DNA from 3 places in the Agromyces sp. Leaf222 genome. Region 2 is predicted to be linked to each of the others. Evidence: riboswitches for the same ligand, from Rfam matches in the RefSeq annotation. Region 2 holds a riboswitch; each other region holds the start of a gene.
The links. A riboswitch is a leader RNA that binds a small molecule or an ion and turns the genes downstream of it on or off. The one in region 2 is predicted to bind thiamine pyrophosphate.
Positions count from the first base shown of each region.

Region 1 (3,265 bases), on a different contig from region 2:
ATGCCGAGCGCGGCGGCGGCGACCATCAGCGCGGCGACCGGCCACCAATGCCCCGTCGTCGCGACGAGCCATGCGGCGAGCAGCGGCGAGAGGCCGCCGCCCACGATCGCCCCGGCCTCGCGCCCCATCGTGATGCCCGAGTAGCGCACGCGCGCGTCGAAGAGCGAGGCGAACCACATCGGCTGCACGCCGTCGGCCGCGGCGTTCACGATGCCGATCGCCAGCGCGACCACGCCGATGACGAGCGCGGCCGAGCCGGTGTCGAGCGCGAGGAACAGCGGCACGGCGATCACGGCGAGGCCGCCGAGCGCGGCGACGGTGAGCCGCACCGGTCCGACGCGCTCGCCGACGCGCCCCCAGAGCGGGCAGGCGACGACGGCGATGCCCGCCCCGACGAGCAGGGCGGTGAGCGTGACCCAACGCTCGAGCCCGAGGCTCGCGGCGTAGCTCAGGCAGAACACCGACACGAGGTAGAAGGTCGTGTTCTGGCCGGCGCGCACGAGGAAGACGGCGAGCACGTTGCGCGGCCGACGAAGCACCTCCCCGAGCGGATGCCGCGCCGTGCGCCGCAGCTCGAGCAGCGCCGTGAACTCGGGGGACTCGTCGACGCGGCGGCGCAGGTACACGCCGACGCCGACGAGCACGAGGCTCGCCAGGAACGGGATCCGCCAGCCCCACGCCAGCAGCTGCTGCTCGTCGAGCACGGCCACCAGCACCACGAACGCGAGGTTGCCGAGGATCAGCCCGACGTAGAGCGCGCTCTGGATGAGCCCGCCGCGCACGCCGGGGCGGCCGGGGGAGCTCTCGAGCGCGAGCAGCACGGCCCCGCCCCACTCGCCGCCGGTCGCGGCGCCCTGCGCGAGCCGCAGCACCACGAGCAGGGCCGGCGCGAGCGCTCCGATCTGCGCGTACGTGGGCAGCAGCCCGATGAGCGCGGTGGCCACGCCCATCAGCAGCAGGGTTCCGAGCAGGGTCGCCCGACGGCCGTACCGGTCGCCGAGGTGGCCGGCCACGAGCCCGCCGAGCGGGCGCGCGAGGAACCCGGTCGCGAACACGGCGAACGAGAGCAGCACGCCGGTCAGCTGGTCCTCGCCCGGGAAGAACAGCGCCGGGAACACGAGCGCCGCGGCCGTGCCGTAGAGGAAGAAGTCGTACCACTCGAGGGCCGTGCCGATCGAGGCGGCGGCGACGGCGCGACGGGCGCGGTCGGGCGCTCCGAGGCCGGGCGGCGCGTCACGGCCGAGCGCACCGGGGTCGGTGCCGGGCAGCGTCGGCGGGTGGGCAGGGTCGACGTACGCGCGATCGTTCATCGCGACATCCCTTCGCTAGTCCGAACTAGATCAGGTTCGACGGGTGTGATCTCAGCCGCGCGGATCGCGGCACCCCGTGTCACTGCCCGCGAGCCTAGCGGGTCGCCGAGCCGGCCGGATTCTGCCCTGAGCGGATGCGCGAGACATCCGCCCGACGTCTGGGTAGCCTCGCGACATGGGCGCGGAACAGCGGGGTGCGATGGGGCGGCAGGGCGACGAGCGGATGCCGCGGCGCATCGTTCCACGTACGCGCACGCCGCTCTGGCGGGAGGCGCTCGGCGCGTTCCTGCGACGCGAGCGGCTCGCGCAGGAGCGGATCCTCACCGACGTCGCGAGTGCCGCCGGCGTGTCGACCCAGTACCTCTCCGAGATCGAGCGCGGCCGCAAGGAGCCCTCGAGCGAGATCCTCGCGGCGGTGACCGAGGCGCTCGGACTCACCCTCCTCGATGTCGCGGCCGGCGTGGCCGGCGAGCTCGGTCGCGACGAGGTGCGCGTCGCCCCGCGCCCGCTCATCGTGCTCGACCTCACGGCGCGCGGCGACTCCGCCGCGCGCGGTCCCGGGCACCACGAGACCTCCTCCCCGGTCGCGGGCTCCATGCACGACGTACTCCTCGCGGCCTAGCCCCACCACCACCAGCCGCCCGCTGACCTTTTCAGGACCACATCGGTCAGAGCTGCAATATGCGTCCATGACCGCTGTGGTCCTGAAAAGGTGCAGGTGCGCCTGCGGGTTCGCCTACGGGTTCGCCTACGTGTTCGCACCCGGACGCTGCACCGCGACCACGCGATCGACGAGCCCGTACTCCACGGCGCCCGCCGCATCGAGGATGAGCTCGCGATCGGTGTCGAGCCGCACCTGCTCGCGGGTGCGCCCGGTGTCATGCGCGAGCACCTCCTCGAGCTCGCCGCGCACGCGCAGCACCTCGTCGGCGTGGATGATCAGGTCGGGGATCGAGCCGCGACCCTGGGTCGACGGCTGGTGCAGCACCGCTCGGCCGTGCCGCAGGATGCCGCGCATGCCGGGTGCCCCACCCGCGAGCAGCATCGCGGCCGGTCCGCCGGCCTGCCCGACGCAGGTCGTCGCGACGACGGGGCGGATGTGCTGGATCGTGTCGTACACCGCGAGCGCCGCGTGCGGCGAGCCGCCGGGGGAGTTGATGTAGAGGTGCACGGGCGCCTCCTGGCTGTCGGCCTCGAGGTGCAGCAGCTGCGCGATGAGCACGTTCGCGACGCCGTCGTCGATCTCGGTTCCGAGCGTGATGATGCGCTCGCCGAGCAGGCGGCTGTACACGTCGAGCGTGCGCTCCATGCCGCCGCGGCGCTCGACCACGTAGGGGATCGGGTAGCTGCTCATGCGAGCACCCCCTGCGCGGCTGCGGCATCGGCGAGCGGGTGGCTCGCGACATCCGTTCGGAACCCGGGCCCGAGCATGCGCCCACGCGCACCCGGGTAGATGTCGATCGCGTCGTGCACGATCCGGTCGATGAAGCCGTACCGCACGGCCTCCTCGGCCGAGACCCAGCGGTCGCGCAGCGAGTCCTCGGTGATGCGCTCGAGCGGCTGGCCGGTGTGCTCGGCGAGCAGTGCGAGCATCGTGTCGCGCGTCTCGCGCAGGTCGTCGGCCTGCAGTTCGACGTCGACCGCGGTGCCCCCGATGCCGGCCGAACCCTGGTGCATGAGGATCCGCGCGTGCGGCAGGGCCACACGCTTGCCGGGCGTTCCGGCCGAGAGCAGGAACTGGCCGGCGCTCGCCGCCATGCCGATCGCGACGGTGGCGACGTCGTTCGGGATCGCCTTCATCACGTCCATGATCGCGAGCATCGCCGTCACCGAGCCGCCGGGCGAGTTGATCCAGAACGCGATGTCGCGCTCCGGGTCCTCGGCCGAGAGCAGCAGCAGCTGGCTCGTCAGGCGGTTGCCGAGGTTCTGGTCGAGCTCGGTGCCGAGCACGACGA
Region 1 covers NZ_LMKQ01000002.1:156,584-159,848, forward strand. Annotated here, with positions in the region: gene ASE68_RS15695 (MFS transporter) at 1-1,310, opposite strand, end outside; TPP riboswitch at 1,301-1,397, opposite strand; gene ASE68_RS19945 (helix-turn-helix transcriptional regulator) at 1,486-1,932, shown strand; gene ASE68_RS15705 (ClpP family protease) at 2,059-2,664, opposite strand; gene ASE68_RS15710 (ClpP family protease) at 2,661-3,265, opposite strand, start outside.
Region 1: it holds a riboswitch for thiamine pyrophosphate, as region 2 does, so the genes downstream of both, ASE68_RS15695 (MFS transporter) here and ASE68_RS08500 (ECF transporter S component) in region 2, are expected to answer to the same signal.

Region 2 (3,265 bases):
GCGATCGCGTCGACGAAGACCTCGTCGTGCGTCACCGCGACGAGGGCCACGCCGTCGTCACGGAGGCCGACGAGCAGCTTCGAGAGCTCGCGCCAGGTCGCGGCATCCTGTCCGAAGGTGGGCTCGTCGAGCACGAGCACGCGGGGTCGCGTCGCGATCGCGGTGGCGACCGAGAGCCGTCGCTTCTCGCCCCCGCTGAGGGTGAACGGGTTCGCCCCGGCGAGATGGTCGAGCCGAAGCACGCCGAGCAGCTCGTCGGTGCGGGCCCGTCGCTCACCGGCGCCGAGTTTGAGGGCGCGCGGACCGACCTCGAGCTCGGCGCGCACCGAGCCCGTCAGGAACTGGTGCTCCGGGCTCTGGAACACGGTGCCGATGCGGGTGAGGAGGTCTCGCGAACGCCAGCGCCACGGTTCTGGGCGCAGGCCACGCGTCAGGAGTTCGGATGCCGCGAGGTCGCCGCCCTGGGGCTCGAGCAGGCCCGCGAGGGTCAGCGCCAGGGTCGACTTGCCGACGCCGTTCGGGCCGGCGATCGCCAGCACGCGCCCGGCGTCGACGGTCAGGTCGATGCCGAGCTGCACGGGAGCGCCGGCGGTGCGCCCGATGTCGAGCGCCGAAGCCTCGAGCAGCGGATGCCGCGGGCCGGCCGCCGCTGCGGGTGCACGCCACGGCACCTCGTCTGGCAGCCAGACGCCGGCCGTGCGGAGCTCGTCGGCACGCTCGGCGAGCACCTCGGACGGGCGACCGTCGGCGAGCACGCCGCCCGCCGCGCCGAGCACCACGACGCGGTCGACCACCGGAAGCCAGGTCGAGACCCGGTGCTCGACGACGACGAGCGTCGTGCCGGTGGCCGACGCGACCGCGGCGACGGCGTCGCGCACCTCGCGGACGCCCTCGGGGTCGAGGTTCGCGGTCGGCTCGTCGAGCAGGATCAGGCCCGGCCGCATGGCGAGCACGCCGGCGAGGGCGAGGCGCTGACGCTGGCCGCCCGAGAGCTCGGCCGTGGCGTGCCCGAGCGGGAGGTCGAGGCCGACGGCATCGAGCGCCGAGCGAACCCGCAGCCAGATCTCGTCGCGCGCGACCCCGAGGTTCTCGAGCCCGAATGCCACGTCGTCGCCGACGCGCGCCATGATCACCTGCGCGTCGGGGTCCTGCAGCACGAGCCCGGCCCGGCCGCGGATGGCGGCGGGATGCCGGCCGTCGACGAGCAGCTCGCCGAGCGTCTCCCCGTCGTCGTCGCCGCCGAGCACGCCGGCCATACCGTGCAGCAGCGTGGACTTGCCGGCCCCCGAGGCGCCGAGGAGCAGCACGCGTTCGCCTGGGCCGATCTCGAGGTCGAGGTGCTGCACGGCCGGGTGGCGCCGCCCTCCGTGACGCCATCCCCAGCCGCGTGCGCTGACGGAAGCGGCCGGTGGGCGCGAGTCGCCGTGCACGGCGGCTAGACCGTCCGCAGCTCACGCCCGGCGGCGAACCGGTCGAGCGCCCCAGCCCGTGCGAGTCCGCGAACCGCGAGCCAGGACAGGCCGCCGGCGATCACCGCGCCGCCGAGGACCGCGGAGATCGTGTAGATCGTCGAGAACAGCGGCGCAGCGCCGGCGTAGTAGAGCACGAGGTCGTTGATCGCCATCGCGAGCCCGGCACCCGCCCCCGCGAGGAGCGCGACCGGGAACCGCCAGTTGCGGTAGAGGAAGATCGCGAACACGAGCTCGGCGCCGAGCCCCTGCACGAGGCCCGCCTCGATGGTCAGCAGCCCACCCCACTGGCTCCCGATGAGCGCGGAGACCACGGCCGCGACGAGCTCGGTGTAGAGCGCGGCGCCGGGCTTGCGGATGATGAGCCCGCCCAGCACGCCGGCGATGACCCAGAGCGCCGCGGGAGCCGCCTGCAGTCCGGGGAGCAGCGCCTCGATCGGCGCGGAGATGGGCCCCCACACCACGCCCCAGGCCCAGAAGACGACGCCGACGGCGACGCCGATGACGCTCGCCACGACGATGTCGACGACGCGCCAGCGGAAGCGCGGCGACGACGAGACGGAGGACCCGGGTGCTGCGGTGGCTGCGGCCCGGTTGGTGGATGTGTGCACTGGCGTGCCCTTTCGTTCGAAGGAAAGCGGCACGGGATTGTTGAGATGTGGATGCCTCCCTGCGCTGGCATGATCCAGATCAGGTTCGACGGTCGAAGGTTGAGAACCTTCCTCTCAGCCCGGCTCACCGGACTCCCGTGTTCGTGCACCAGCGTACACGCAGGCGTCACCGTCGCTCGCGCACGAGCATCGCCGCTGCCCGCGAGTTCAGACCTCCGAGTGGGCTCGGCTCAGCGCTTGAGGGCGCGGATCACCGACTTCAACGCGTGCCCGACGACGAACACGAAGGGGGTCGCGACGAGCACGAGCCCGATGACGTTCGGCTCGAACCTCACCCGCCCGCCGCCGCCGACGTAGGCGCCGAGCGGAACCGAGAGCCCGCCTCCTGCGCCGCCGCTTCCGCTGCCGGTGAAGTTGGACGTGGCGTCGCCATTGCCGTTGCCCCCGCCGAACCCGTAGTAGCCGAGGGCGACGGGCACCACCTCGACGCCGTCGATCTCGATCTTGTCGCCGTAGGCGGTCTTCACTCCGACGCCCGCGACGCGCTCTGCCAGGTCCAATACGAGTTCAGCCATGTCGGCCACGCTACCCGTGCCGGGGCGCGGCTACCAGCCCCATCCGGCGGCGGTCGGGTCGAAGGGGGCGTCACCGTCGCCCTCGTCGCGACCGGGTCGAGTGCGGCGCGCCGCCGGCGGCGGCGGCGCAGCGGAGTCGCCAGCGTCGGACCGTGCCGCGCGACGCTGCTCGCGCACCTGCTCGCGCTGCACGAGCGATGCCGGACGCAGGGCGCCCCGCCCGAACTTCGCCGAGACCCGATCGATCGTGCGCTCGGCATCGCGCCACTCCTCGTCGGGGTCCCAGAGCATCGCGCCCGACCCGGATTCGCGGAGGTTCTCGGCGCGCACGCCGATCAGTCGCACCCGCTGACCGTCGCCGATGAGCCCGACGAGCGCCTCGGTCGCCTCGTCGTAGATGCGACGCGCGACATCGGTCGGCTCGCCCAGCGTGCGCGACCTCGTGAGGGTGCGGAAGTCGCCGTAGCGCAGCTTGAGCGAGACGGTGCGAGCCACGAGCCCGGCCTTGCGGAGGCGCACGGCGACGTTGCCCGAGAGCTGCAGCAGTTCACGGCGGATCTCGATGGGATCGACGAGGTCGTGCCCGAAGGTCTGCTCGTGCCCGATGCTC
Region 2 covers NZ_LMKQ01000001.1:1,938,254-1,941,518, reverse strand. Annotated here, with positions in the region: gene ASE68_RS08505 (ABC transporter ATP-binding protein) at 1-1,346, opposite strand, end outside; gene ASE68_RS08500 (ECF transporter S component) at 1,436-2,080, opposite strand; TPP riboswitch at 2,118-2,229, opposite strand; gene ASE68_RS08495 (hypothetical protein) at 2,311-2,655, opposite strand; gene ASE68_RS08490 (DNA polymerase IV) at 2,686-3,265, opposite strand, start outside.

Region 3 (3,265 bases), on a different contig from region 2:
CCCGACGGGTCGCTGCCCGCGATGCTGAGCACGCGCGGAACCCGACGCGCGGTCGTGCCGGTGCCGGTGCCGGTGGCGGTGCCGGTGCCGGTATCCGTGCCCGCATCCGGCTCGCGCGCGGTCATCGCCCGCTCCAAGCTGCGGCGAAGGCGGCGGCCGCATCGTGCGGCGAGGGGGCGGCGCAGATCGCCGACACCACCGCGACGCCCGCGGCTCCGGCCTGACGCAGCGCCGCGACATCCGCCAGCGTGATGCCGCCGATCGCGACGCACGGCAGCTCGGCCTCGGCGGCGAACCGTGCGAACCCCTCGATGCCGAGCGCCGGCGGATGGTCGGGCTTGGTCGTCGTGGGCCGGATCACGCCGACGCCGACGTAGTCGATCTCGCGGCGGGCCTGGCGGCGCAGCGTCGCGAGGTGCTCGGGCGCGTTCGCGGTGAGGCCGATGATCGCGTCGTCGCCGAGCAGGGCGCGGGCAGCGGATGCCGCGGCGTCGCCCTGCCCCAGGTGCACGCCGTCGACCGGCAGGCCGCGCTCGCGTGCGGCGGCGGCCACGTCGACCCGGTCGTTCACCAGCAGCGCGGCGCGGCCGTCGATCGCGGACGCGAGCGCCTCGAGCTGCCGCAGGAGCGCGTCGGTGGACGCCGTCTTGTCGCGAAGCTGCACCACGCGCACCCCGCCGTCGACGGCGTCGGCCACGACGGAGACGACCCCGCGCGAGCCGCAGAGCGCGGCATCGGTCACGAGGTAGATCGAGAGGTCGAGCGAGCGCCGCGTGATCATGAGCGGGCCGCCGCGGGGTCGGATGCCGCGGCACCCGTCGTCGTGATCTTCGCCCGCGCGCGCACGACGTCGGGCGTGACGAGCGCGAGCGCGTCGAGGAACGTCACGGCGAACGAGCCGGGGCCCGTCGCGCGCTCCGCCGCGAGCTCGGCGGCGACCGTGTAGACGACGGTGGCCGCTACGGTCGCGACGAAGGGATCGGCGAGCAGCCCGTCGAGCGCCGAGGCACCGGCCGCACGGGCGGCACCGGCCGCGTCGCGGCTCGCGCCGAGGAACGCCGCCGTCACTGCGCCGAGCGCGCAGCCGCCGCCGGTGACGCGGGTGAGCAGGGCATCCCCGTTCGCGATGCGCGCCGTGCGGTGTCCGTCGGTGATGAGGTCGACGGGGCCCGACACGGCGATGACCGAGCCGTGCGCGAGGGCGAGCGAGGTCGCGGCCTCGGCTGCGGCATCCGTGCTGTCGGAGGCGTCGACGCCGCGACCGCCCGCACCCGCTCCGGCGAGGGCGATGATCTCGCTCGCATTGCCGCGGATCGCCGTCGGGCCGGCGGCGACGAGCTCGTGCGCGAGCGCCGTGCGCACGGGCAGCGCGCCGATCGCGACGGGGTCGAGCACCCACGGGGTTCCGGCGGCGGATACCGCGGCCACCGCCTCGCGCGAGGCATCGCGCTGCTCTTCGGCGGGCGTGCCGAGGTTCACGAGCAGGCCGCCCGCGATGCCGGCGAACAGGCCGGCCTCTTCGCGGATGTCGACCATCGCAGGGGCGGCGCCGATGGCCAGGAGCGCGTTGGCGGTGAAGTTCGTCACGACGCTGTTCGTGATGCACTGCACCAGCGGCGGATGCTCGCGCAGCCGCTCGAGCAGCGCAGCGCTCGCGTCGGAGAGGTGGGCGGGGTCGATGGACAGGCGATCGCTCACGCGACATCCCTTCGCTAGTTCGAACTAGATCAGGTTCGACGGGTGTGTTCTCAGCCGCGATCGCCCGGGCGGGGCTGGAGCGCGGCACCCCGTGTCACTGCCCGCCAGCCTACTGCGCTCGCGCGTCACCCCAGTTCGAGGGCGAACCTCGTCTGGGCCATGGCGGCGCGGGTGCGCGCCGACTACGGTTCTCGCAACGCCCCGCCGGGTCGGCGGCGGCCGCCGGACGATCTCCAGCTGCGGCCGTTCGCACCGAGACCGTTCCTCCTCGGGCCCCGGCGGGGTGGTCCGGCTCTCGGGGACCGGCCACACGTCGCCCGCACGACGGTGCGTCGCGCCGCGAGGGAGGCGGGATCCTTGCGGGGCCATGGCAGGCTGGCCGCATGGCAGACGAGGATCCGCGCGGGGCGGCGGCCCACCGCGTCGCCGTGCTCGTGCTCGAGGGCGCCAAGCCGCTCGACGTCGGGATCCCCGCGCAGATCTTCACGACGCGCGCCTCGATGCCCTACGAGGTGCGCGTCTGCGGCGCGGCGCCGGGGCCCGTGACCGGTGGCGACGGCCTCTCGTACCACGTGGCCGACGGGCTCGAGGCGTTCGAATGGGCCGAGACGATCTTCATCCCGGGCTACCGGCATCCGGATGTCGATGAGCCGCCGCCCGTCGTCGTCGATGCCCTCCGTGCCGCCCATGAGCGAGGTGCCAGGCTCGCCGCCATCTCGACTGGCGCGTTCGCACTGGCGGCGACCGGACTGCTCGACGGACGCCGGGCCACGACGCACTGGCACTACACCAGGGCGCTCGCGGCGCGGCATCCGCTCGTGAAGGTCGACGAGAACGTGCTGTTCGTCGACGAGGGCCGGGTGCTCACCTCGGCGGGCGCGGCATCCGGCATCGACCTCTGCCTGCACCTCGTGCGCCGCGATCACGGCGTCGCGCTGTCGAACCACGTCGCCCGCCGGCTCGTGGCCGCGCCCTACCGCAGCGGCGGCCAGGCCCAGTACGTGCCGCGCGCACTGCCCGATGACCTCGGCGAGCTCTTCGCGGCGACCCGGCACTGGGCGATCGAGCACATCGAGGAGCCGCTCACGCTCGCCGACCTCGCCCGCAACGCGAACGTGTCGACGCGCACGTTCTCGCGGCGCTTCGTCGAGGACACCGGGTACACGCCCATGCAGTGGATCCTGCGCGCCCGCGTCGACCTCGCGCGCGAGCTGCTCGAGCGCACCGACCTCGGCGTCGAGCAGGTCGCCGACCGCGTCGGGCTCGGCACGGGCGCGAACCTGCGCCTGCACTTCCACCGCGTGCTCGGCACCTCGCCGACCGAGTACCGGCACACGTTCCGCGAGTAGCGGCGTTCCTCGGCCGCCGGGCGGCTCGACCGGCCGCCCGCGAAAACCGAATTGTGGTTGATTCCAACAAAAGGGTTGCGCGCGGCACCGGCCGTCCCGTACTCTCGCTCTCACGTCGTCGAAGCGCTTCGAATCCATCGGCTTCGACGGCAACGAGGGGTCCAAAGGGGGGTACCGGGATGGTGACGATCAGTGATGTGGCCAAGGTCGCAGGCGTC
Region 3 covers NZ_LMKQ01000002.1:135,390-138,654, forward strand. Annotated here, with positions in the region: gene ASE68_RS15600 (bifunctional hydroxymethylpyrimidine kinase/phosphomethylpyrimidine kinase) at 1-125, opposite strand, end outside; gene thiE (thiamine phosphate synthase) at 122-781, opposite strand; gene thiM (hydroxyethylthiazole kinase) at 778-1,698, opposite strand; TPP riboswitch at 1,688-1,800, opposite strand; gene ASE68_RS15615 (GlxA family transcriptional regulator) at 2,082-3,047, shown strand; gene ASE68_RS15620 (LacI family DNA-binding transcriptional regulator) at 3,227-3,265, shown strand, end outside.
Region 3: it holds a riboswitch for thiamine pyrophosphate, as region 2 does, so the genes downstream of both, thiM (hydroxyethylthiazole kinase) here and ASE68_RS08500 (ECF transporter S component) in region 2, are expected to answer to the same signal.